2 regions of the Oceanobacillus kimchii X50 genome follow, and region 1 is predicted to be linked to the other one. Evidence: a T-box and tRNA genes for the amino acid it is inferred to sense, from the RefSeq annotation. Region 1 holds a T-box; the other holds one or more tRNA genes.
What was found. The T-box of region 1 lies ahead of thrS (threonine--tRNA ligase). A T-box ahead of a tRNA ligase gene usually reads a tRNA of that ligase, here a tRNA-Thr.

Region 1 (15,236 bases):
AATTGGTGAAGAGTTTATGCATAAACCATTAAGTCAACTTGGTCCTGATCCATTCGATAATTCGTTTAATTTAGATTACTTTTATGAAAAATTAAAGCGTACTGATCGATATGTAAAAACAGCTTTGTTAGATCAATCAATCGTTACTGGACTAGGAAATATTTATGTGGATGAGACTTTGTTTCGAGCAAATATTCATCCCTTAAAACGCTGCAGTAAATTGACAAAACAGGAAGTGAAAAAGTTACAAATAAATGCAAAAGAAACATTACAAGATGCTATTAAAGCTGGAGGTACCACTATTCGTAGCTATGTAAATACCCAAGGGGATATGGGGATGTTTCAGCAAGATTTATTTGTTTATGGACAAGATTCCAAACCGTGTAGAGTTTGTGGAGCAGATATTATTAAAATGAAGGTTGGTGGAAGAGGAACCCACCTATGTCCAACTTGCCAACCGAATAAACAAGGTGTGAGAAAATGACAGTAGTTATCGGTTTAACAGGTGGAATAGCAAGCGGTAAAAGTACGGTCTCATCAATGTTTCAAGCAAAGAATTTTCCTGTAATTGATGCAGATTTAATTGCACGAGAAGTAGTTGAGCCAGGAGAAAGAGCATATGATCAAGTTGTAGAAGCATTTGGGAAAGAGATTATTAAAGATGATCATAAGATAAATCGTCCCAAATTAGGATCAATTATTTTTACAGATGAAGATAAAAGAAAGCAACTAAATGCGATAGTTCACCCAGCTGTACGAAGTCGGATGCTATCCATACGAGATGATTATATCAAGAAAGGCATGCCTTGTATTGTGTTAGATATTCCTTTGCTATTTGAAAGTAACTTAACTCATCTCGTAGATAAAACATTAGTTGTTTATGTAGATGAAGATGTACAACTTTCACGATTGATGAAGAGAAATGGTTATAGTGAAAAAGAAGCTTCCGATCGGATAAAAGCACAAATGCCTCTAAAAGAAAAGGCTAATTTAGCAGATATCTTTATTGATAATAATCATTCAATAGAAGAGACGAAAGTACAGTTAGACCAAGTTTTACAAACATGGGGTATTGGTTGATTAATTCAACAGAGTAACTTGTGAGGATCAACGTTCACAAGTTACTCTGTTTTCTAATAGATAAAAAGTTATTTATATAGCTCGTTGGGCTATAATGATAACATAATATATAGAAGAAATGCCTCTTTTTCATTATTTTCAACACAATAATGATTATTTGTGTTATACTAATTTTGCATAATGGATTATGAGTATATCATAATTAGGGGGATTATTTCTTATGAATACAAAACGTATCGCAATTACTGGATTTGGACGAATAGGACGAATGATTTTTCGACAAGCAATACAAAATGATCAGTTTGAAGTAGTCGCTATCAATGCTGGTTACCCATCTGAGACATTAGCACATATGGTGAAATATGATAGTGTACATGGAATTTTTGACGGAGAAGTGAAAGCGCTTGAAGGTTATTTAGAAATAGATGGAAAAAAAGTAAAAATCGTTAACAATAGACAGCCTGAACTTCTTCCTTGGGAACAGTTGGACATTGATATTGTTATAGAAGCTACTGGGAAATTCAACTCAAAAGAAGAAGCGGGATTGCATATTAAAGCAGGAGCAAAAAAAGTAATTATCACTGCTCCAGGAAAGCAAGTAGATAAAACAATTGTTATGGGAGTAAATGAAGCTGAATATATTCCTGAAAGAGATGATGTAATTTCGAATGCTTCATGTACAACAAATTGTTTGGCACCGGTTGTAAAAGTTATTGATGATCATTTTACGATAAAAAATGGATTAATGACTACAGTCCATGCTTTTACGAATGATCAAAAGAATCTAGATAATCCACATAAAGATTTACGAAGGGCAAGAGGATGTACACAATCAATTATTCCAACTACAACAGGAGCTGCAAAGGCGCTCGGAGAAGTTTTGCCGCATTTAAATGGAAAATTACATGGGATGGCTTTAAGGGTACCTACGCCTAACGTATCTTTGGTTGATTTGGTAATCGATCTAGAAGAGAGTGTTACAGTCGAACAATTAAATCGATTATTTAAAGATGCATCAAAAGGATATATGAAAGGAGTATTGGAATACTCTGATGAACCTCTTGTATCAATTGATTATACAACAAGTGAATTCTCCGCTATTATTGATGGATTATCTACCATTGTAATGGAGGAAACCAAAATAAAAGTAATTGCTTGGTATGATAATGAATGGGGATATTCTAAACGTGTTCTTGATTTAGCTCTTTATGTGGGAGACCGTTTGGAAAAAGGAATGAAAGTATCGTCATAATCAAGATCTATTTATAAAACAAAGCATAGACTGAAGATATCTTGGAAGTTTAATTAAATGAATGGAATGGACAATAGAAGGGTTAAGTTAATTTCTCCCTTGATATTGTCCTTTTTTATATTGCTTAAAAAATGCATACTAAACGAACTAACTCCTGTTCATAGAATAAGATTGAATCTAGTTTGAAAGTGTGTGTTGATTTAATGAATTCATTTTCTTCACTTAATCTGTGAACTAACTGCCTGTTGACACTCTAATCTGTTTATTGTTAAAATCTTAATTTGTTACTTTATATAATATCCCTACTTTATTTAACTAGAGCATTTGTTAAAAACATGTTAAAATAATAGAATAATAATTAGTTATACTAATTCTATGAACGTATGAGGTGTGTTTCTAAATGTCAATCGGCTATAAGATAAGGAAGTTTTTTAGTAATCATGTAGAAACAAAAGATCGTCATGAGGATAAAAAGTTGCAGACCCATTACTATAAAGCAAGCAAAGATTCCGTAATGAAAGTCATTGAAACCTATTTTCAATCGAAAGATACATATTCTATCAATGCTGTTTCTAAGGAGCATGGTGAGATAAGTGCAACAACCAAAAAAGGCAAGAGAGTCTTTGTAGTTGCAACTATTATTATGGTGCGCCCTTATCATACTGCTGTTGATTTTTCTGTGACTACAGAAAGTTTATTGCAAATAGATTTTGGACACAGTTCTAAAGTTATTCAAGAATTATATGAACATATGAATAAAGAACTTCAACTAATTACGGAACATTAAAGAATGGGGTTGAACAATGATGCGATGTTCCAATTGTGAAAATAAAAATACAAAAGTCTTGGACTCTCGACCGATAGAAGAAGGAAGAGCAATTAGGCGACGTAGAGAATGTGAACGGTGTGGCTTTCGGTTTACTACTTTTGAACGAATTGAAGAAGTTCCTTTAATTGTGGTTAAGAAAGATGGCGTGCGTCAAGAATTTTCGCGTGAAAAACTAACTCGTGGCCTTATTCGAGCGTGTGAAAAAAGACCAGTTGCTTTAGAAACCATAGAAAGTATAGCGTTGGAAGTGGAAAAGAAATTACGGAATGCAGGAAACCCAGAAGTTTCAAGTAACTCCATTGGTGAAATGGTAATGGAACTTTTATCCAAAGTAGATGAAGTTTCGTATGTACGTTTTGCATCTGTATATCGCCAATTTAAGGATATAACTGTATTTTTAGATGAATTAAAAGATATTATTAATACGGATAAATCGATGAAAGATAAATGAAAAAGTCGAAAGGGTGTGTGTTTACATGAACTTTATAGGGAAGATTCTCCCTATTGATGGGTATTATGTTATGAAAAAAGAACATTTACCTGTTGATTACGGCGTTTCACTTACTCAATTATATCAACCATTAATTGGTATTTATGCTGTTTCTTTGTATCACACTCTGTTGCACGATTCAAATATCCATGCTCATGTATCCCCACAAACACATCACACACTAATGAATAACCTTAATCTTTCATTGGATGAAATTTACCGATCTCGTTTGAAATTGGAAGGGATAGGTTTACTAAAAACATATAAATATAATGAAGATAATCGTGATTTTTATACATATGAATTGTTAAGTCCATATGCTCCAAATGATTTCTTTAAAGATGATATGTTGTCGCAATTACTATTACATCATATTGGAGATCAAAAGTATGATATGTTATTTTCTCATTATGTTCCTAATGAACGTGAATATGGAGAAGAAATCACGGTTGATTTTAGCGATGTCTTTCAAACAGTAACACCTACAGAAAAAGTAGCTAGAATTGAAAATTATAATAGTCAAAATAATTCTGTAAAACATGATGTTCCGATGGATTTTAGTTGGATAGAACAGATGTTAAACAAGCGAATGATACCCGCTAATCAAGTATTAACAACTGATACGAAGCGTCTGATTTACCAAATGAAAGTATTATATAATTTGGATAGTCATGAGATTGAACGTGCGTGTCAATATGCTATCAATGAATCATATCAATTTAATCAAAAAGAGTTCAAAGCAGCGTGCCATGATATTTTTCGTTCAAAAAATAATCAACAGTCCGTACGTCTATCTGAAAAAAACAACCTAGATAAGTCGTATGAAGTGACGAAACCCAAAACGAAAAAAGAACAGTTAATTTACGAATTAGAAAGAATATCACCGACTCAATTATTGAAAGATTTATCAAGAGGTAATGATGCTTCAGATCAAGATATTAAAGTAATAGAGTCTGTAATGACAAAACAAGATTTACCTGCACCAGTAATGAATGTACTTATTCATTATGTATTATTACAATCTAATATGAAACTTTCAAAAGCATATTTAGAAAAAATTGCTAGTCATTGGTCTCGGCTGAACCTTCAAACAGCAAGTGATGCAATGAATTTCGCTAGGCAGGAACAACAGAAAGCTCAATCTAAAGTTAAGAAGAATAACTATACGAGACAGCGCCAGACTGCAACTAAGGAAGTTATTCCTGATTGGTTTAAGGAACGGAAAAACAAATCACAGGTAACTTCTGAAAATCCAAACTCTTCGATGGAAGACCAAGAAAAAATAGCATCTAGGTTAAAACAATATTTAAATGAAAATTAATAAAGGTGTATAAGGGTGGTTAAGTGTGAAACCGATACAATCAGAATTGAAAGCATGGATGAAAAAAAACGAAAATTTCCAAACAAGTTATCAAAACATCCGAAAAGAAGTATTAGATGACCCATCCATAAAGCATTTTTTAACTAGCCACCCAGAGTTAACTAGTGAAATTATTGATAAACATTTAATAAAATTATATGAATATAAGTCTCAATCCAAGCAATGTGATCGATGCAAATCGCTTGGTGGATGTCAGAATATGATACAAGGATATTCTCCCGTTTTGGAGGCTGACAAAAATGAGATTCGGTTAAGTTATGAAAAATGCCACAAAAGATTGGAAGAAGAGCAAAATGAACAGCAGCAAAAGCTGATTCAAAGTCTTTATATGCCGAAAGAAATTCTTCAAGCAAGAATATCTGAGGTTATTCAAGATGAGCACCGATCAAATGCATTGGCGAAAGTTCTGGATTTTTTAGAAGCTTCAAAACAAGAGTTACCCAAAAAAGGACTCTATCTATACGGATCGTTTGGAGTCGGAAAGACTTATCTATTAGGTGCAATTGCTAATGAACTTAAAAAACTCCAATACTCAATTTCATTAATATATATGCCGGAGTTTGTCCGTGAAATTAAGTCATCATTTAAAAATGATTCATTCAATGAAAAAATAGATTTTTTTAAAAAAGCTGATGTATTGATGTTGGATGATATGGGAGCTGAGATGCAATCTGCTTGGTTCCGTGATGAAGTATTAGGTTCAGTATTACAGTACCGTATGATGGAAGGATTACCAGTTTTTATTACATCTAATTATGACTTAGATCAACTAGAACAAGAATTATCTACAACAAGGAATGGAGTAGAACAAGTTAAAGCAGGAAGAATTATTGAGCGGATTAAACAAGTTACCACAGATGTGAAGTTGAATGGTCCGAATCGTCGTGGCTAATGAGTACCTTTTATTGAACTCTACTAAAGCAGTTCAATAAAGGTATTTTTTAATACATTCATACCTTTTTTCGTAAAACCATTTGCTAGTTTGAGTAGTTTATTCATTTTTTTAAATGGTTGTCCATATAATGTAACAGTTCGGTTGTGGATGAGGGTGATATGTATTGGTGGAAGTATTTTTTGAATTAGACAAAGAAGTGGTAAGTTTTTGTGAATCTGTCTTTCGTAGAAATAGAAAGATGGAATTAAATTGGAAAACAAATGAAGATTGGGGAAATCATTTAACGATTGATGAAATATTACCTGCTGAAGATCTTCGTAAAACGATAAGTCAAGCGATGGCAGATGTAGTATTAACACATCGTTTAGGTAATATGATTCGAAAAATGATAAAAGAGTACTATTATACGGAACAAGAAGAAATCGAACGTATACATGATCTCACCAATTGGATTTTGACGGGGGAGGACGAGGATAGTAAGCATTTACGAAATAATAAAGATATTCATGGACTACTGACAAATTTGTTTGTAGAAAATATTGAAATTAATTCGGAAATTCATTTCGATTCATTAGTGAACTTTCGTTTATTACCTTTCCGGGATGAAATTAGAAGATGTGTCGGAGATGCAATTGATGAGTTTAGAAGAGAAGAAGATCATCAAGCATTTATTGATATGTTACGTGCCTACATACAAAAGAAAGATGTTGGTATGGAAATTATTCATATTATGCAAGGTGATACATTCCAGTTTTATTATGATAATGGGAAACAATTATCGCGGCTTGAGTTAAGAATGCTAATGCGTGAAGAACCATTATATGTTGTAGGATTACATGATAATGAATTTAATCTAGCTCCACTAATTGCTATGGGACCAAAGAAAATTAAAATTTATGGAGATGATCCATCAGAACCGAAAACATTAACGGTTATTAATGTCTTCCAAGAAAAGGTGGATTTTGAACCAACCCGCAATTTTCCTTTTTCTTACTATTTAAAAAATGATTAGACAGGCTTGATTTTCTGATATGAAAGGTCTATAATACGAATAAATGACTGTATATTTATTCGTGATGATAAGGACAAGATTATTTATATTTCATAATCTAGAGAAGGAATCCATTGGCTGAAAGATACCTTTATGAGATAAGTAATTACCACCTTGGAGCTTTGTTGGTGAATTTTTAGTAATCAGCAACGTATTTCTGCGTTAAAGATGTAATGAAGCTATCCAGATAGTTAGTAAGTTATGGATAGGAATTAGGGTGGAACCACGTCGTTACCAACGCTCGTCCCTTTGCATTAGTGCAAAGAGATGGGCGTTTTTTAATTTATTGAAAAAGGAGAATGAACATGGCAGATTTATCGATTATTTTTCCTGATGGTTCAGAGAAGCTATTTCCAGTTGGTACCACTGGTGAAGATATAGCAGCTTCCATATCACCAGGGTTAAAAAAACAAGCACTTGCAATCAAACTTGATGGTGAACTAGTCGACCTACGAAGAGAATTATCATCAGGTGGAAGCATAGAAATTATCACATATAAAAACAATGAGGGACTTGAAGTGTTACGCCATTCAAGTGCTCACTTATTAGCTCAGGCAATAAAGCGTTTATTTAACGATGTAAAACTTGGTGTTGGTCCTGTTATTGAAGAAGGATTTTACTATGATATTGATATGGAACACAAATTAACTCCTGAAGATTTACCTAAGATTGAAAAAGAGATGAAGCGTATAGTCGATGAAAACCTCGAAATTAAAAGGGTAGAAGTTTCTCGTCAACAAGCTCAAGAAATGTTCAAGGAAATTGGCGATGATTTAAAATTAGAACTTATCGACGCTATTCCGGAAAATGAACAGGTTACTATTTATAAACAAGGGGAGTTTTTTGATTTATGTCGTGGAATTCATGTACCTTCTACAAGTAAGATTAAAGCATTTAAGTTATTGAGTATTTCCGGTGCATATTGGCGTGGAGATAGTAATAATAAACAATTACAACGAATTTATGGTACTGCTTTTGAGAAAAAAGGACAATTAGAAGAACATTTGCAAATTCTAGAGGAACGTAAAGAAAGAGATCATCGTAAATTAGGAAAAGAATTAGGAATATTTACGGTCTCACAAAAAGTTGGACAAGGCTTACCACTTTGGTTACCGAAAGGAGCAACCATTCGCCGTAATGTAGAGCGTTATATCGTTGATTTAGAAGAAAGATTAGGATATAGCCATGTTTATACACCAGTACTAGGAAATGTTGAACTGTATAAAACAAGTGGACATTGGGACCACTATCAGGACGATATGTTTCCAACAATGGAGATGGATAACGAGGAACTGGTACTACGTCCAATGAACTGTCCTCACCACATGATGGTATTTAAAAACCAGCTTTGGAGTTATCGTAATTTACCAGTTCGAATCGCTGAACTAGGAACGATGCATCGACATGAAATGAGTGGTGCATTAGCTGGACTTCAACGTGTACGAGCAATGACATTAAATGACGCACATATATTTGCTCGACCTGATCAATTGAAAGAGGAATTTATTCGAGTAGTAGAATTAGTACAACATGTGTATAAAGATTTCGGTATTGATGATTACTATTTCCGGTTATCTTATCGTGATCCTGAAGATAAAGAGAAGTATGTTGATAAGGACGAGATGTGGGAAAAAGCACAATCAATGTTGAAAGAAACAATGGAAGATATGAATTTGGAATATGTAGAAGCAGAAGGAGAAGCTGCATTTTATGGTCCAAAATTAGATGTACAAGTCAAAACTGCTCTAGGTAAAGATGAAACTTTATCGACAGTTCAATTAGATTTCCATCTGCCAGAGCGATTTGACCTTACGTATATTGGGGAAGACGGTAATCAACATCGTCCAGTAGTTATTCATCGCGGAGTAGTATCAACAATGGAACGATTTGTTGCCTTCTTAATTGAAGAATATAAAGGTGCTTTTCCAACTTGGCTTGCACCGGTACAAGTGAAAATAATTCCAGTTTCATTACAAGCTCATTTAGATTATGCGAAGCGTATTGAAGAAAAGCTTCGGTACCAAGGAATTCGTGTAGAATTAGATGAACGTGATGAGAAAATTGGATATAAAATTCGAGAAGCACAGACACAAAAAGTTCCATTCGCTCTAGTATTAGGAGACAAAGAAATGGAAAGTAACAGTGTTAATTATCGTAGGTACGGAGAACAAGATACGGAGACATTGGAATTTGATCAATTCTTAAAGCTAATCAAAGAAGAAGTTGATAATAAGAAGATTAAATAAGAATTAGCAATGGGGAATATATTATTTATTATAAAAGCTGAACTGTAACGAAATGTTATTTATTTTCGTTGCAGTTTTGTTTTTTAATAAAATATATTAAAGGTCAAAGTGCCCAACAATAGAGAATTAAAAGCAACTTTTGGCACTTATTTACAATAGAAGGAAGTAGTAAACTAAAAATTAATAAGGAAAAGATGTTTTCTCTCGCATTCAACAAGAAACGAACGTCTTCTAGAGCGGTAGAAATAGACACTAATCTAGAGGAGGTGAGTGGTAAGGGTATTGGATTAAAATTATAGGAGGAGAGAAAACATGAAACAAATAAAGACAAAGGGAGTTATTGTTGTATTTGTTATGTTGATTGCGATGTCTAGCCTCACTCTTACACCTTTTACCACCGCAGAAGCTTCTTTACAAAAAGAAAATCCATTTATACGAGCTTTTTGGGTACAAGCTTTTGAACCTGGCTTAAAAACTCCAGAAGAAATTGATGAACTAGTTAAAGATGTTGATGATGCTAATATGAATACAATTATTGCACAAGTGAGCAGAAGACATGATGCGTATTATTATAGTGATGTATTACCATTTACAGAAGATCCTTCAGTTCCAGAAGGATTCGATCCATTAGGTTACTTATTAACCAAGGCACATGAAAAAGGAATCGAAGTACATGCTTGGGTAGTTGTAGGTCCAATGTGGCATAGCGTATATGGTGGTGCTCCATCAGATCCAACACATATTTGGAATCTACATGGTCCGGACGCGGTAGAAGATAAATGGGTAACGGAAGATTATAATGGTACTGTTCCGTACTGGCAGCCTTATCTTGACCTTGGGCATCCTGACGCGAGAAATCATGTAGTTGAAATGGTAAATGATATTGCTCGGAATTACGAGGTTGATGGTGTTCATTTGGATTACATCCGTTACCCGGAAGACGGGAAGGGTTACAATGCTACTTCGTTAGCACGGTTTCATGAAGAGACAGGTCGATCTGATCGACCAACAGTAAATGATCAAGAATGGATCGCTTGGAAAGTAGAACAAATTGACTCATTAATCAAACGCGTATACACGGAGCTTATGACAGTTGATGCTGATGTAGAGTTAACTGCAGCAGTTTTATCATGGGGATTTCATAATCCGAGTAAAACGAATTGGTGGGATATGGATCCTGTTCAGCGAGCACATCAGAATTGGAAGGAATGGGTTCAGGAAGGTTATCTAGACTACGCTTATGTCATGAATTACGATAGTGATGCAGATCCACGCAGGGCCATACGTTATGATCAATGGATTGAATGGCAAAAAGATTTACCGAGAAATCGAGGCATAATAATTGGGCCAGCACTCTATTTAAATACGATATCGGATAGTATGGATCAAATTCATCGTGCGTTAGCACCATCTGTCAATGGTAATATGGCAGAAGGGGTAAGTCCCTACGTATATAATATTTGGAGCAATGATGGACTTCCTCAATCTTCACTGATTAAATCGCTTTATTTGCCAACAGAACATAATGAAGGAAGGCCACCATTTGAAATACCGACAAAGTTGCCAGATCCTTCATGGCGTCAGGGAAATCATGGACATCTATTAGGCCAGCTTGCTACTGAACAATCTGCAAAAGAAGTTATACTCCGACGTGGCAAAAATGGAAAAATAATTAAAACATTAGAAACAGATGCAAATGGTTATTTTGTGATTACTGATCTCTCACCAGGGAATTATTTTATCCACAATAAGAATAGTGAAGAACGAACAAAAGTACAAATTAAAAAGCAGCATGTAACGGAAATTCTTCTCAAAGATTAGAAGAAAGCCATGAGATAGAACGGCTTCGTTCTATCTCATGTAATTTATAAAAGTGATTGACAGTATTGCCATGACGTGATAATCTATGATAGTTGTATAAAAACTAGTGAGGCTGTATTGACGTCATAGACGAGATATGGTACACTATAAAAGTTAATAAAATGATCTAAGACAAGTAGAAGCACCCGCTTCTCACCTGATTGACACCGATTATGGTAGTTGACTGGTTCCAACCTTTTATTTAAGTGTATTTGGAGATGTGTGGGTGCAAGTATGTACCGACACTTTTTTAATTGCATAAAATAAGCTTGTCAAATAGATCAGTAACAATAATTTCGGAGGTGGCTGGCTATTAGCAAGGATATGAACGTCAATGAAAAGATTCGTGCTAGAGAAGTACGACTTATCGACTCAAACGGTGATCAGCTTGGAGTAAAATCGCGTCAGGAAGCATTGGATATTGCAACAACAAGAAATCTTGACTTAGTACTAGTAGCTCCAAATGCAAAACCGCCAGTATGTCGTATCATGGACTACGGTAAATATCGTTTCGAGCAACAGAAAAAAGAAAAAGAAGCTCGTAAAAAGCAAAAAGTCATTAATGTAAAAGAGGTTCGTTTCACACCAGGAATTGGTGACCATGATTTTGAGACAAAATTGAAAAACGCTCGCAAGTTCCTTGAAAAAGGCGATAAAGTAAAAGCTGCAGTGCGTTTCCGTGGTCGTGCGATTACCCATAAAGAACTTGGACGTGAAGTGTTAGACCGTTTCGCTGAGGAAGTAAAAGACCTTGGTACGATTGAAACAAAACCTAAAATGGAAGGCCGTAATATGTTTATGATGGTCGCACCAATTAATGAAAAAAATTAATACGTAACAGTAGATAACTAGGAGGAATGAATTATGCCTAAAATGAAAACTCATAAAGGAACAGCAAAACGTTTTAAGAAAACGGGTTCTGGAAAAGTAAAAAGATCTCATGCATACACTAGTCACATGTTTGCAAACAAATCACAAAAACAAAAACGTAAATTACGTAAAAGTGCACTTGTTTCTTCTGGAGATTATAAGCGCATTAAAGATATGCTACCAAAATAATACAATCGTAGAAATGGAAATGAATTAGGAGGGATTTCTTATGCCACGTGTAAAAGGTGGAACAGTAACGCGTCAACGTCGTAAACGCGTATTAAAATTAGCAAAAGGTTACTATGGTTCTAAAAGAACTCTATTTAAAACAGCAAAACAGCAAGTAATTAAATCTGGTCAGTATGCTTATCGTGACCGCAGACAGAAAAAACGCGACTTCCGTAAATTATGGATTACACGTATTAACGCTGCTGCTCGTATGCATGATATTTCTTACAGCAAATTAATGCACGGATTAAAAGTTGCTGGAATTGATATTAACCGTAAAATGCTTTCTGACCTTGCAATTAGCGATGAAAAAGCATTTGGACAGTTAGTATCTCAAGCAAAAGATGCTTTAAAATAATAGTTTGATAAAGACCGGATCCAACTAGGATCGGTCTTTTTTTAAACGGACATATTGTGTTTTACTAATATAGTATAGGAAGGTAAGGTGTGCAATGGAAGAATGGGGTAGTATATTATATTATTTAGTGGCGGCGAATATTATTGGATTTGTAATGATGTACATAGATAAAAAGAAGGCTGTGCGTAGACATTATCGAATTCCAGAAAGGACGTTTTGGTTACTAGGAATCATAGGTGGAAGTGTTGGTATATATATAGGCATGCAATCATTTCGACATAAAACGAAACATCGATCGTTTACAATTGGAATGCCTGTCCTTATCGTTATTAATGTGATTAGTTTTAGCTGGATTCTACTTTTTATGTCATAAAGGCTCGTCTACTGTCATATAGATATATAGAACCTTGTATAATTAGAGGAACGACAGAGGAGGTGGAGGATGGAATATATAGGAAATTATTTATTTTCTATTGTTGAAATGGGAGGAGTTCTCTCACCGCTTTTATTTATTATATTTCATTTATTTAGACCGCTATTATTTTTACCTGTTGTGTTTATATGTATTTCAGGCGGAGTATTGTTTGGTCCCGTAGCAGGTTCGATTTATTCAATTATAGGTATTACACTTTCAAGCCTACTGTTCTATGGTTTAATGGGATGGACGCCAAAGTCTGTTCAACGGTTGATTGGAGTTAAGCAAAAGCTGTTAGGTAAACATGCGAAATTGACTAAATCTCAGATTACTTTATTACGATTGGTTCCATTTATACATTTCCATCTGTTATCCCTATGTCTTATTGAAATAAGTAATGGGTTTAAAGATTATGCGCGATCATCATTGTTTTCAAGCATACCATTAGCAATGGTGTATACTTCAATCGGAGGCTGGATATCCAATTTGAATCCAATGTTCATCGGAATATTATTAGTTGCTTTATTACCGATGCTGTATTTATTGAGAAGAAAAGAAATCATTATCAAATGGCAAGAATTTTTCTCCGTACCTGACTCTCAACAACACACTTCATTAACCCGATCTCCTTCATAAACACACGTGAATCTACGTGTGTTTTTTGTTATAGTAAATATATACATATTAAGGTGGAAGTGGTGGGATGGAATTAGAATTAATACTGGATGTGATAAAGACTCGAATTACACAAATTTTGCATAAAAAACTAGAAGGAATTTATTTACATGGATCTATCGTATTAGGTGGATTTCAAAAAAATAAAAGTGATATTGATCTAATTATTATTATAAATCAACCCTTGTACTTACATGAAAAACATGGATTACTATCATACTTTTTATCACAATCAATGACTCCTTATCCGATTGAAGTTTCTGTTTTAGAAAAGAGTAGGTTGGAAAATTGGAGGCATCCTAGTACCTACGATTTCCATTATAGTGAATATTGGAGAGATTTTTATCAAAACACTCCAATTAGCAAAATAAACACACATCTAAAGGAAGTCCATACCGATTCAGATTTAGCTGCTCATTTGACTATTGTAGTCAATTCAGGACGGTGTTTATATGGAGAGGAAATAGGGCAACTGTTTACTACTATACCAAAAAAAGATTATCTTCTATCATTACAAGGAGAATTTAATGATTGTTTAAAATCAATAAGAGAAAAGCCGGTTTATTGTATTCTTAGTTTACTTCGTATTGAATACTATTTAGTTTTTGCTAAAATTATATCAAAACAAGAAGCAGCATTATGGGGAGTAAATGGGAATCACTCGCATTCAAAAAAGTTATTAAAAAAAATTAAATATGCATATGAAAATGAGAATAGAAATATTAAAATTTCATTGGAGGAGCTAGATGAGCTAAGAAAAGAATTTTACATTTTTTGTTCTCAATTTTCGAACGATTGAAGGAGGAATAAAAGATGGAGTTGCCACGCTGTTGGAATTGTAATCATCAATTTGTCTGGAAAGATTTATGTTTTCGTATTAAACCATGTCCATCATGTGGAGAATCACAGTATCTGACAAAAGGAAGTAGAAATAAAGCTTTGCTGTTCACTCCCATTTGTTCGATATTTATAGTGGCTATGATAATACTCGATATAAATAATATTATTACTGCTTGTATAACAGGAGTATTACTATTAGCAATATATACCATTTGTCCATTTATTTATCAGTTTACAGACAGGGAACAACCATTTATATAACCCAAATGTTAATTATCCCCGTATGTAACGGGCAGTATTATCTCTACTTCAAGAAGATGAGTATTAGCCAAAGAGGATTAACGAAGGACAAACTGCCCGTAATACAATACTTTTAGCTAAGAATTCTACTAACTCCACTAAGGTTTACTATTTTGATGATTGTAAAACCTTATTAATAGGGTGCTTCCAAGTGATCGCCGCATAGGGATAGTGAAAAATAATCTCTTCTTCTATAAAATATAAATCTTCTCTAGAAAGACCTTGAAGTTGATGTGGGTCTTTAACAGTAACATGTATATCCACTACTTCAAATTTATTATCCGTAGTACCTAAGTACTTTTCTCCTTCAAACAAACACCCCATATACGTGAGTTGAAAATTTTTTTTATCATTTTGTTCCTCATCTAATATATAAAATTGTTTATTTTTTTGAGCAAGCTTTAACTTGCGTTCCGGTTTACGTAAGTATTGTACAAGTGTATAAATAAGCAGTGCTATTGCTATT
Region 2 (9,145 bases), 1.8 Mb from region 1:
ACTTTGATCCGGGGATTTCCGAATGGGGAAACCCACTGTTCGTAATGGAGCAGTACCTATACCTCAATACATAGGGTATAGGGAGCAGACCCGGGGAACTGAAACATCTCAGTACCTGGAGGAAGAGAAAGAAACCTCGATTTCCTGAGTAGCGGCGAGCGAAACGGAAAGAGCCCAAACCAGAAAGCTTGCTTTCTGGGGTTGTAGGACACTCCTTTGGAGTTACAAAGAAATTCTTTAAATGAATCGATCTGGAAAGATCAGCCGAAGAAGGTAACAGCCCTGTAATTGAAAAAGAATTTCCTCCGGAGTGTATCCTGAGTACGGCGGAACACGTGGAATTCCGTCGGAATCCGGGAGGACCATCTCCCAAGGCTAAATACTCCCTAGTGACCGATAGTGAACCAGTACCGTGAGGGAAAGGTGAAAAGCACCCCGGAAGGGGAGTGAAATAGAACCTGAAACCGTGTGCCTACAAGTAGTCGAAGCCCGTTAATGGGTGACGGCGTACCTTTTGTAGAATGGACCGGCGAGTTACGATCCCATGCAAGGTTAAGTGGAAGACACGGAGCCGCAGCGAAAGCGAGTCTGAATAGGGCGATATAGTATGTGGTCGTAGACCCGAAACCGTGTGATCTACCCATGTCCAGGGTGAAGGTCAGGTAACACTGACTGGAGGCCCGAACCCACGTATGTTGAAAAATGCGGGGATGAGGTGTGGGTAGGGGTGAAATGCCAATCGAACACGGAGATAGCTGGTTCTCTCCGAAATAGCTTTAGGGCTAGCCTCAAGATGATGAGTACTGGAGGTAGAGCACTGATTGGACTAGGGGCCCCTACCGGGTTACCGAATTCAGTCAAACTCCGAATGCCAGTTACTTAAACTTGGGAGTCAGACTATGGGTGATAAGGTTCATAGTCGAAAGGGAAACAGCCCAGACCGCCAGCTAAGGTCCCAAAGTATACGTTAAGTGGAAAAGGATGTGGAGTTGCCCAGACAACCAGGATGTTGGCTTAGAAGCAGCCACCATTTAAAGAGTGCGTAATAGCTCACTGGTCGAGTGACTCTGCGCCGAAAATGTACCGGGGCTAAACGTATCACCGAAGCTGCGGATTGTTCTTACGAACAATGGTAGGAGAGCGTTCTAAGTGCTGTGAAGTCAGACCGTGAGGACTGGTGGAGCGCTTAGAAGTGAGAATGCCGGTATGAGTAGCGAAAAAAGAGTGAGAATCTCTTTCACCGAATGCCTAAGGTTTCCTGAGGAAGGCTCGTCCTCTCAGGGTTAGTCGGGACCTAAGCCGAGGCCGACAGGCGTAGGCGATGGACAACAGGTAGATATTCCTGTACCACCTCATGATTGTTTGAGCGATGGGGGGACGCAGTAGGATAAGGAATGCGCACCGATGGATGTGTGCGCCCAAGCAGTGAGAAAGTCAGATAGGCAAATCCGTCTGGCAATTTCAAGCTGTGATGGGGAGGGAAATAAAGTACCGAAGTTCCGGATTTCACACTGCCAAGAAAAGCCTCTAGTTAGATCATAGGTGCCCGTACCGCAAACCGACACAGGTAGGCGAGGAGAGAATCCTAAGGTGAGCGGGAGAACTCTCGTTAAGGAACTCGGCAAAATGACCCCGTAACTTCGGGAGAAGGGGTGCTCCTTTTAAGGAGGAGCCGCAGTGAATAGGCCCAAGCGACTGTTTAGCAAAAACACAGGTCTCTGCGAAGCCGAAAGGCGAAGTATAGGGGCTGACACCTGCCCGGTGCTGGAAGGTTAAGGGGACGAGTTAGCTCTTCGGAGCGAAGCTTTGAACCGAAGCCCCAGTAAACGGCGGCCGTAACTATAACGGTCCTAAGGTAGCGAAATTCCTTGTCGGGTAAGTTCCGACCCGCACGAAAGGTGCAACGACTTGGGCACTGTCTCAACGAGAGACCCGGTGAAATTATACTATGCGTGAAGATGCGCATTACCCGCGACAGGACGGAAAGACCCCGTGGAGCTTTACTGTAGCCTGATATTGAATGTTTGTGCAGCTTGTACAGGATAGGTGGGAGCCTTTGAAGCGTGAGCGCTAGCTTACGTGGAGGCACCCGTGGGATACCACCCTCGCTGTATGAACATTCTAACCCAGGACCGTAATCCGGTTCGGAGACAGTGTCAGGCGGGCAGTTTGACTGGGGCGGTCGCCTCCCAAAGAGTAACGGAGGCGCCCAAAGGTTCCCTCAGAATGGTTGGAAATCATTCGTAGAGTGTAAAGGCAGAAGGGAGCTTGACTGCGAGACCTACAAGTCGAGCAGGGACGAAAGTCGGGCTTAGTGATCCGGTGGTTCCGCATGGAAGGGCCATCGCTCAACGGATAAAAGCTACCCCGGGGATAACAGGCTTATCTCCCCCAAGAGTTCACATCGACGGGGAGGTTTGGCACCTCGATGTCGGCTCATCGCATCCTGGGGCTGTAGTCGGTCCCAAGGGTTGGGCTGTTCGCCCATTAAAGCGGTACGCGAGCTGGGTTCAGAACGTCGTGAGACAGTTCGGTCCCTATCCGTCGTGGGCGTTGGAAGTTTGAGAGGAGCTGTCCTTAGTACGAGAGGACCGGGATGGACACACCGCTGGTGTACCAGTTGTTCCGCCAGGAGCATGGCTGGGTAGCTACGTGTGGAAAGGATAAGTGCTGAAAGCATCTAAGCATGAAGCCCCCCTCAAGATGAAACTTCCCATCACTTCGAGTGAGTAAGATCCCTCAGAGACGATGAGGTTGATAGGTCCGAGGTGGAAGCGTGGCGACACGTGCAGCTGACGGATACTAATTGATCGAGGACTTATCTAAGTTATATAAAGCGACAGGATCTGTACATCAACGTACAGACTGGACATTCTCTGAATAAGATAAAGGAAATACAAAGAGTCGTAGACGATTTGATATTGACTTATCGTAAAGAAGAGAAGGAAGTCTGCTAGTTGATAGAGACTGAAGCTAGAATGAATGATGTCACGTTACTCTTATTTAGTTTTTAGGGTACAATCCTAAATAACAACAGACCAATTAGTCTGGTAGCGATAGCGAAGAGGCCACACCTGTTCCCATGCCGAACACAGAAGTTAAGCTCTTCAGCGCCGATGGTAGTTGGGGCTTTGCCCCTGCAAGAGTAGGACGCCGCCAGGCTGATTTTTGCTATCCAATTATTATTACTAATTCCACAGTAGCTCAGTGGTAGAGCAATCGGCTGTTAACCGATCGGTCGTAGGTTCGAATCCTACCTGTGGAGCCATATGCTTCCATAGCTCAGTTCGGTAGAGCACTTCCATGGTAAGGAAGGGGTCAGCGGTTCAAGTCCGCTTGGAAGCTCTTTAAGTAAACGCTTGTCCTGTATAGGATAGAGCGTTTTTTTTATGCCTTGGAGATCTAGGCAACAGTGTAAAAGTTCAGTGCCCGCAGTGGTGTGTTAGCTATTTGTACTTTTGTAACAAAAATCAGAAATTAGCCTCAATGGAGAGCAATCTTTTTTAGTATATATTACAAAAAAAAATAAATTCAAGTAAACTTTAATACTACAATATCAACTATTATTGAAAAATAAACAAGTAAATTTTAAGTTAATTTTCTGTTTTAGTTTTATTAAATTCGAGGAGTTTATTCATGAGTAATTTTTTAAAGGGAGGCTTCCGTCCTATTCGTCAAAATAAAAACAAATACGCTTTATATTAACAGAATAATGCGATATTAGTATAAAAATAGTTATAATCTATTACTTTTATGGTCGAAAAGTAGCCTAAAGAAAAAATTTCCAATAAATATAAAATACTATATTTGGAAGAAAATTGGAAATTGAGTCAGAAATACTATTTCCCTGTCGTTATATGCCGGTTATAGTGTAGGTGCAAGAATCAAGTTGTCAGTTGGGTAGCATATTAGATTAATAAAAAAGGAGTGGTGGGTACCTACATTGAAACGAAAAAAGTTCCAAAAGAATTTCAATTTCAAACATGTTTAAGTATGTTACAGATCATTAGTTGTTCTGTCATTATTGGAAAATGGCGTTTTCAAAAGGTGCTTATTTGAATTTTGATTATTAAAAGAGCAAGGTAACTAATTTTAAAAATGATATAGAGGTGATAACATGCTGGAAGAACTTTTAATCATTGTGCTATTAGCTTCTTTAGCTATTTTCTTTGGAATTAAAGAAAAAATGATTAATGATAAAAATGTTGCAAGTATACCAGTACGTATTAATGTAAATGGAATTAGAGGGAAATCTACTGTTACTAGATTAATAACAGGAATTTTACAAGAAGCAGGTTATCATACCGTTGGTAAAACGACCGGAACTGATGCAAGGATGCTCTACTGGTTCGATTCTCAAGAGGCCCCTATTAAAAGAAGATTGGAAGGTCCAAACATAGGTGAACAAAGAAAAGTCATTTCAAAAGCATCCGATTTAAAAGCTGATGCTCTAGTAAGTGAATGTATGGCAGTAAAGCCTGATTATCAAATAGTATTCCAAGAAAAAATATTGCAAGCAAATATTGGGTTAATTGTTAATGTTTTAGAAGATCATATGGACGTTTTAGGGCCAACATTAAAAGAAGTTGCTGATTCGTTTTCGGAAGCAATTCCTCATAATGGGGATCTAATTATTAACAATAGCCCTTTTGTTCCTCATTTTAAGCAAATGGCGAAGCAACGGAATACGAAAGTACATGTATGTGATACATCTATTATCTCGGAAGACTTTCTAAAAAGATTTGAGTACATGGTATTCCCGGAAAATGCGGCGTTAGCTCTAGCTGTGGCAGATGTGCTTGGTATTGATCATGAAACAGCTTTTAAAGGAATGCTAAAAGCTTGGCCAGATCCTGGTGCTATGCAGATAATTCCAGTTGGAGATATGGATGATCCAAGTTTCTTAGTCAACGGATTCAGTGCGAATGATCCGATGTCAACAATCAACATTTGGGAACGTGTGAAGCAATTAAGTTATCCCACAGATGAACCAGTTGTTATTATGAATACTCGTTCGGACCGATTAAATCGAACGGAACAATTTATTAAACAAGTTTTACCGAATATACAGGCAGAAACACTAGTTGTAATGGGAGATAGTACAGGACCAATAGTAGATGAGTATAAAAAAGGAACATTTCCTGTTAAAAACCTTTTAGATTTAGAAAAAACAAGCACTGATGAAATTGTACGAGTGCTACAGCCATACTTATCTGGTAAAACCATATATGGCATTGGAAATATACATGGTGGAGCCGATGAGTTAGTAAATCGTCTTGAACAAATGAAAATAGTAAAAGAATCTGCTTAGAGAAAGGAATTAAAAAATGTTTGTATTTGATACGGGAGATGTTTATTTAGCTATAGCTGCTGGAGTAATCCTTAGCCTATTTTATACTGAACGTACAGGAATTATTCCAGCTGGACTGATCGTTCCGGGATATATTGCCATGATGGTTAACTCCCCAGTAAGTATTGTTGTTACATTTATGATTGCTTTTTTGACTTACTTAATTGTCATGAAAGTAATTGGAAAATTTACGATTATATACGGAAGAAGAAAATTTACGGCTATGATTATCATTGGAATCATAATGAAAGCCATTTTCGATTTTGGGCTACCCGGATACACAATTCCTGAAGCTGTAGGTGGATTGGTCGCTATAGGGATTATCGTTCCTGGATTAATTGCAAATACGATTGAAAAACAAGGAGTCATACCAACGGTTGGAAGTACAATAGTACTTAGTGGATTAACATTAGGAACAGTTGTATTAACAAACTTTATTTGAGGAGGAAGTTAAATGGAAGCTATTTTAAATAAACCAAAAAAGCAACAACAATCTAGACTATCTTTAAAAGAGTCTGTATTAAGAACAGTTAAAATGCATAAGAAAAGAACAAGCATGGATACTGTTATGGGGTTAATTATCACTTCTGTTGTCTTTCTATTATCTTTGGTGTGATATAAACATGTACAAAAAAGAGCGCTTCTTATATGATAAACGTTTTTACATGATTGTTATTGGCTTGGTTTTATTGGTAACTCTAATAATCTTTGGTGTTAAAAATTCGGGAAACGGCAATGAAGACAGTTCGACAGATGATTTCACTCTTAATAATTCAAATTCAGAGGATAACGGTTCCTATGGGGTATCATCTGACAGCTCAATTGCAACGGAAGTTGGGATGAAAATAATTGAACAAGGTGGTAATGCTGTTGATGCTGCTATAGCAGTTAGCTTTGTTTTAGGTGTAGCAGAACCTTATGGGTCTGGAATTGGTGGGGGTGGAACGATGTTAATTCACCCTAATAATAATCAAGACCCAGTAGTTTATGATTACCGTGAAACCGCACCAGACAATAGTTTATCCTCAAGTGGCATAGGTGTACCTGGTTTTATTAATGGAATGTACCGAGTTCATGAAGATTTTGGAACAATGGATATGGAACAGCTCATAGGCCCTTCTATAAATTTTGCTGCAAATGGTGTGACGGTTACCGAAACCTTGCATAATGCATTGAAAGACGATGAAAATCGTTTATCTGATTTAGATCATTTATTTCCAGATGGGGAGCCAATTAAAGAGGGAGAATTATTGGTACAGGAACAACTAGCAGAAACGTTAGAAGATATTCAAAGAGGTGGTCCCAGTGCTTTCTATCAAGGAGATATTGCTAATGAGATTAATGAAAAAGAAGAGGATATCCAAGAGGAAGACTTGGAGACATATAAAACAGAGGTAAAAGATCCTATACAAGGTAAATTCGGTGGTTTTGCTGTTTTAGCCCCTCCTCCACCATCAGGAGGGGTTATGTTAATTCAGGTTTTAGAAATGGCTGAGGCATTAAATATTCAAGAAACCAAAGACCAACCTTTGGCTTTCTCGTTAAAGATGGGGTTAATCAATCGGATAAGTTACGGTGATCGCTTAGAAAACGTCGGTGATCCTAACTTTACAGATATGCCAATGGAAGAATTAATTTCAGAAGATCACATTGATAATCTCTCATCTGAATTTCAAGGGCTTGAATTGTCGGAAGAGTATCTTAGAGAATTAGAGTCAGATGCTGACATAGATAATCATAAGAACACCACACATTTTGTAATAGTAGACAGAAACGGTATGATGGTTTCCGTAACGAATACACTAAGTGATTTATTTGGATCAGGGGAGTATGTGGATGGGTTTTTCTTAAATAATCAATTGAAAAATTTTAGTAATAAAGAGGATTCACCAAATCTTCCTGAGTCTGGCAAGCGTCCTTTTAGTTACACATCGCCAACAATTTTAACGAAAGACGATTCTCCAGTTATAGGCATTGGAAGTGCTGGTGGAAGAAAAATCACATCAATGATTGCTCAGCAGTTAGTGAAAACTATTAAATTTAATGAACCAATCCAAGCAGCGGTAAATAATCCTAGAACGTTTCTAGAATTTAACGAAGATGTATTGCAAGTTGAACAGGATTCAATATTTTTAAAGAATCCTGAAGATCTAGGCTTCGATGTTCAATATGTTGACGATACGTCTTATCAAGGGAGCGTTCAGGGATTGATTATTGATGAAGAGAATGAAAAAATACATGGTTTTAGTGACAATAATAGAGAAGGCACTTGGATGTCAAAATAATACATGGGATAATTATTCAATGCCTGTGAAGGATCAAATATAAATTCTTTAAGATGTAAAATGGCGTGCTCCTTAGTATTGGGCACGCCATTTTATTAATATAAACCACGTAACTTTTAATCAATATGAATTGACAGTAAACATCACAAGATAATAACTCTACCATAAAATGACTGATTATTCATTCATTTTATGGTAGAGTTATATTAACCAACTAAATATTGGATTGGAGAGTGAACCAGTGTGCTTGAAATCTATGATAAAGAAAATATAACCTGTGTTGAAATGACTGCTCCTAAAATGAGTAAAGTATTTGTATTTTTAGTTGATGGAATGTTAGTTGATACTGGGCCGCAACGATTTGAACCGGAGCTAATTGATTTTTATAAGAACATAACATTTGATTCTGTAATTCTAACGCATAACCATGAAGATCATACTGGTACAGCTCCTTGGATTCAAGAAAATTTAAATGTACCAATTTACCTGCATTCTAAAGGAATCGAGCTATGTTTTGAAGATACTCCTTATCCGAAATATCGTCAATTAACTTGGGGAGTAAGGGAGCCTTTTAAACCTGTAGCCGTTAAAGATACGGTTCAATCTCGAAAGAAAGAATGGGAAGTAATCTATACGCCGGGTCATGCGAATGATCATATTTGCTTGTTGCATAAGCAATCAGGAACACTGTTTTCTGGTGATTTATTTGTAACGCCAAAAACAAAAGTAATTATGAGGGATGAATCGATTCCTCAGATCATAAATTCAATTCGAACCATTCTAACCTACGATATTGGATCACTGTTTTGTTGTCATGCTGGATATGTACCAGATGGAAAGGAGAAGTTAAAGCAAAAACTAGACTATCTAGAGAATTTATATGGTGAAATTAAAGTTCTACATGAAAAAGGCAGTTCTATTAATGAAATTCATTCGAAATTATTTCCAAAGAGTTATTCTATTATATCTGTATCTAGTGGAGAATGGGATTCTTTGCATATTGTTACTTCGATAGTTAATGATTTAAGATAATAACAAAGCCCCGCTCTGGAGGGCTTTGTTCAACTATATCTTATTATGTTTCTTCATTATTACTTTCTTTCTTTTCTTCTGTTGTATTTCCTTCTGTATTACCGGGGTCATCTACGGCAGCAGCTTCGCTTTTTGGGTGATTAATTTTCGATGCAAGAGCTTGTATGGGTTCTTTTGTATCGGTCGTATTATTTCCCCCTGTAATGCGGTTTAACATTGCATTTAGATCCAAGCCAGTCATTTGTTTTAAGCTATCTTGCATATTGGTCATCATTGATGTAACAGAATTTGGAATGCGATCCATGCCTTTACCGTCGCCATTGTCTAATATGCGGATAGAGTCTACATTGGATATTGGTTCGGATACTGCACGAGCAAATTCTGGAAGCATTTCAATAACCATTTCAAGTAACATAACTTCTTTGTGCTCATCAATTGCTTTCGCACGCTCACGTATTGCTTGAACTTCAGCTTGGCT

Region 2: it encodes a tRNA-Thr, which carries the amino acid that the T-box ahead of thrS (threonine--tRNA ligase) is inferred to sense. The anticodon was not compared.

What each region holds. Positions count from the first base shown of each region.
Region 1 covers NZ_CM001792.1:2,167,132-2,182,367, reverse strand. The annotation lists gene mutM (DNA-formamidopyrimidine glycosylase) at 1-484, shown strand, start outside; gene coaE (dephospho-CoA kinase) at 481-1,080, shown strand; gene C794_RS11445 (glyceraldehyde-3-phosphate dehydrogenase) at 1,301-2,332, shown strand; gene C794_RS11440 (hypothetical protein) at 2,733-3,119, shown strand; gene nrdR (transcriptional regulator NrdR) at 3,139-3,612, shown strand; gene C794_RS11430 (replication initiation and membrane attachment family protein) at 3,638-4,972, shown strand; gene dnaI (primosomal protein DnaI) at 4,998-5,924, shown strand; gene ytxC (putative sporulation protein YtxC) at 6,094-6,939, shown strand; T-box leader at 6,995-7,230, shown strand; gene thrS (threonine--tRNA ligase) at 7,284-9,224, shown strand; gene C794_RS11410 (glycoside hydrolase family 10-like protein) at 9,537-11,045, shown strand; ribosomal protein L20 leader region at 11,213-11,342, shown strand; gene infC (translation initiation factor IF-3) at 11,409-11,915, shown strand; gene rpmI (50S ribosomal protein L35) at 11,949-12,143, shown strand; gene rplT (50S ribosomal protein L20) at 12,184-12,540, shown strand; gene C794_RS11390 (DUF1294 domain-containing protein) at 12,635-12,913, shown strand; gene C794_RS11385 (TVP38/TMEM64 family protein) at 12,983-13,591, shown strand; gene C794_RS11380 (aminoglycoside adenylyltransferase domain-containing protein) at 13,659-14,429, shown strand; gene C794_RS11375 (TIGR04104 family putative zinc finger protein) at 14,444-14,731, shown strand; gene C794_RS11370 (hypothetical protein) at 14,879-15,236, opposite strand, start outside.
Region 2 covers NZ_CM001792.1:115,144-124,288, forward strand. The annotation lists rRNA gene C794_RS00740 (23S ribosomal RNA) at 1-2,826, shown strand, start outside; rRNA gene rrf (5S ribosomal RNA) at 3,047-3,162, shown strand; tRNA gene C794_RS00750 (tRNA-Asn) at 3,194-3,268, shown strand; tRNA gene C794_RS00755 (tRNA-Thr) at 3,272-3,345, shown strand; gene pgsB (poly-gamma-glutamate synthase PgsB) at 4,118-5,311, shown strand; gene pgsC (poly-gamma-glutamate biosynthesis protein PgsC) at 5,328-5,792, shown strand; gene C794_RS20595 (hypothetical protein) at 5,805-5,966, shown strand; gene ggt (gamma-glutamyltransferase) at 5,974-7,635, shown strand; gene C794_RS00780 (MBL fold metallo-hydrolase) at 7,879-8,667, shown strand; gene C794_RS19500 (flotillin family protein) at 8,711-9,145, opposite strand, start outside.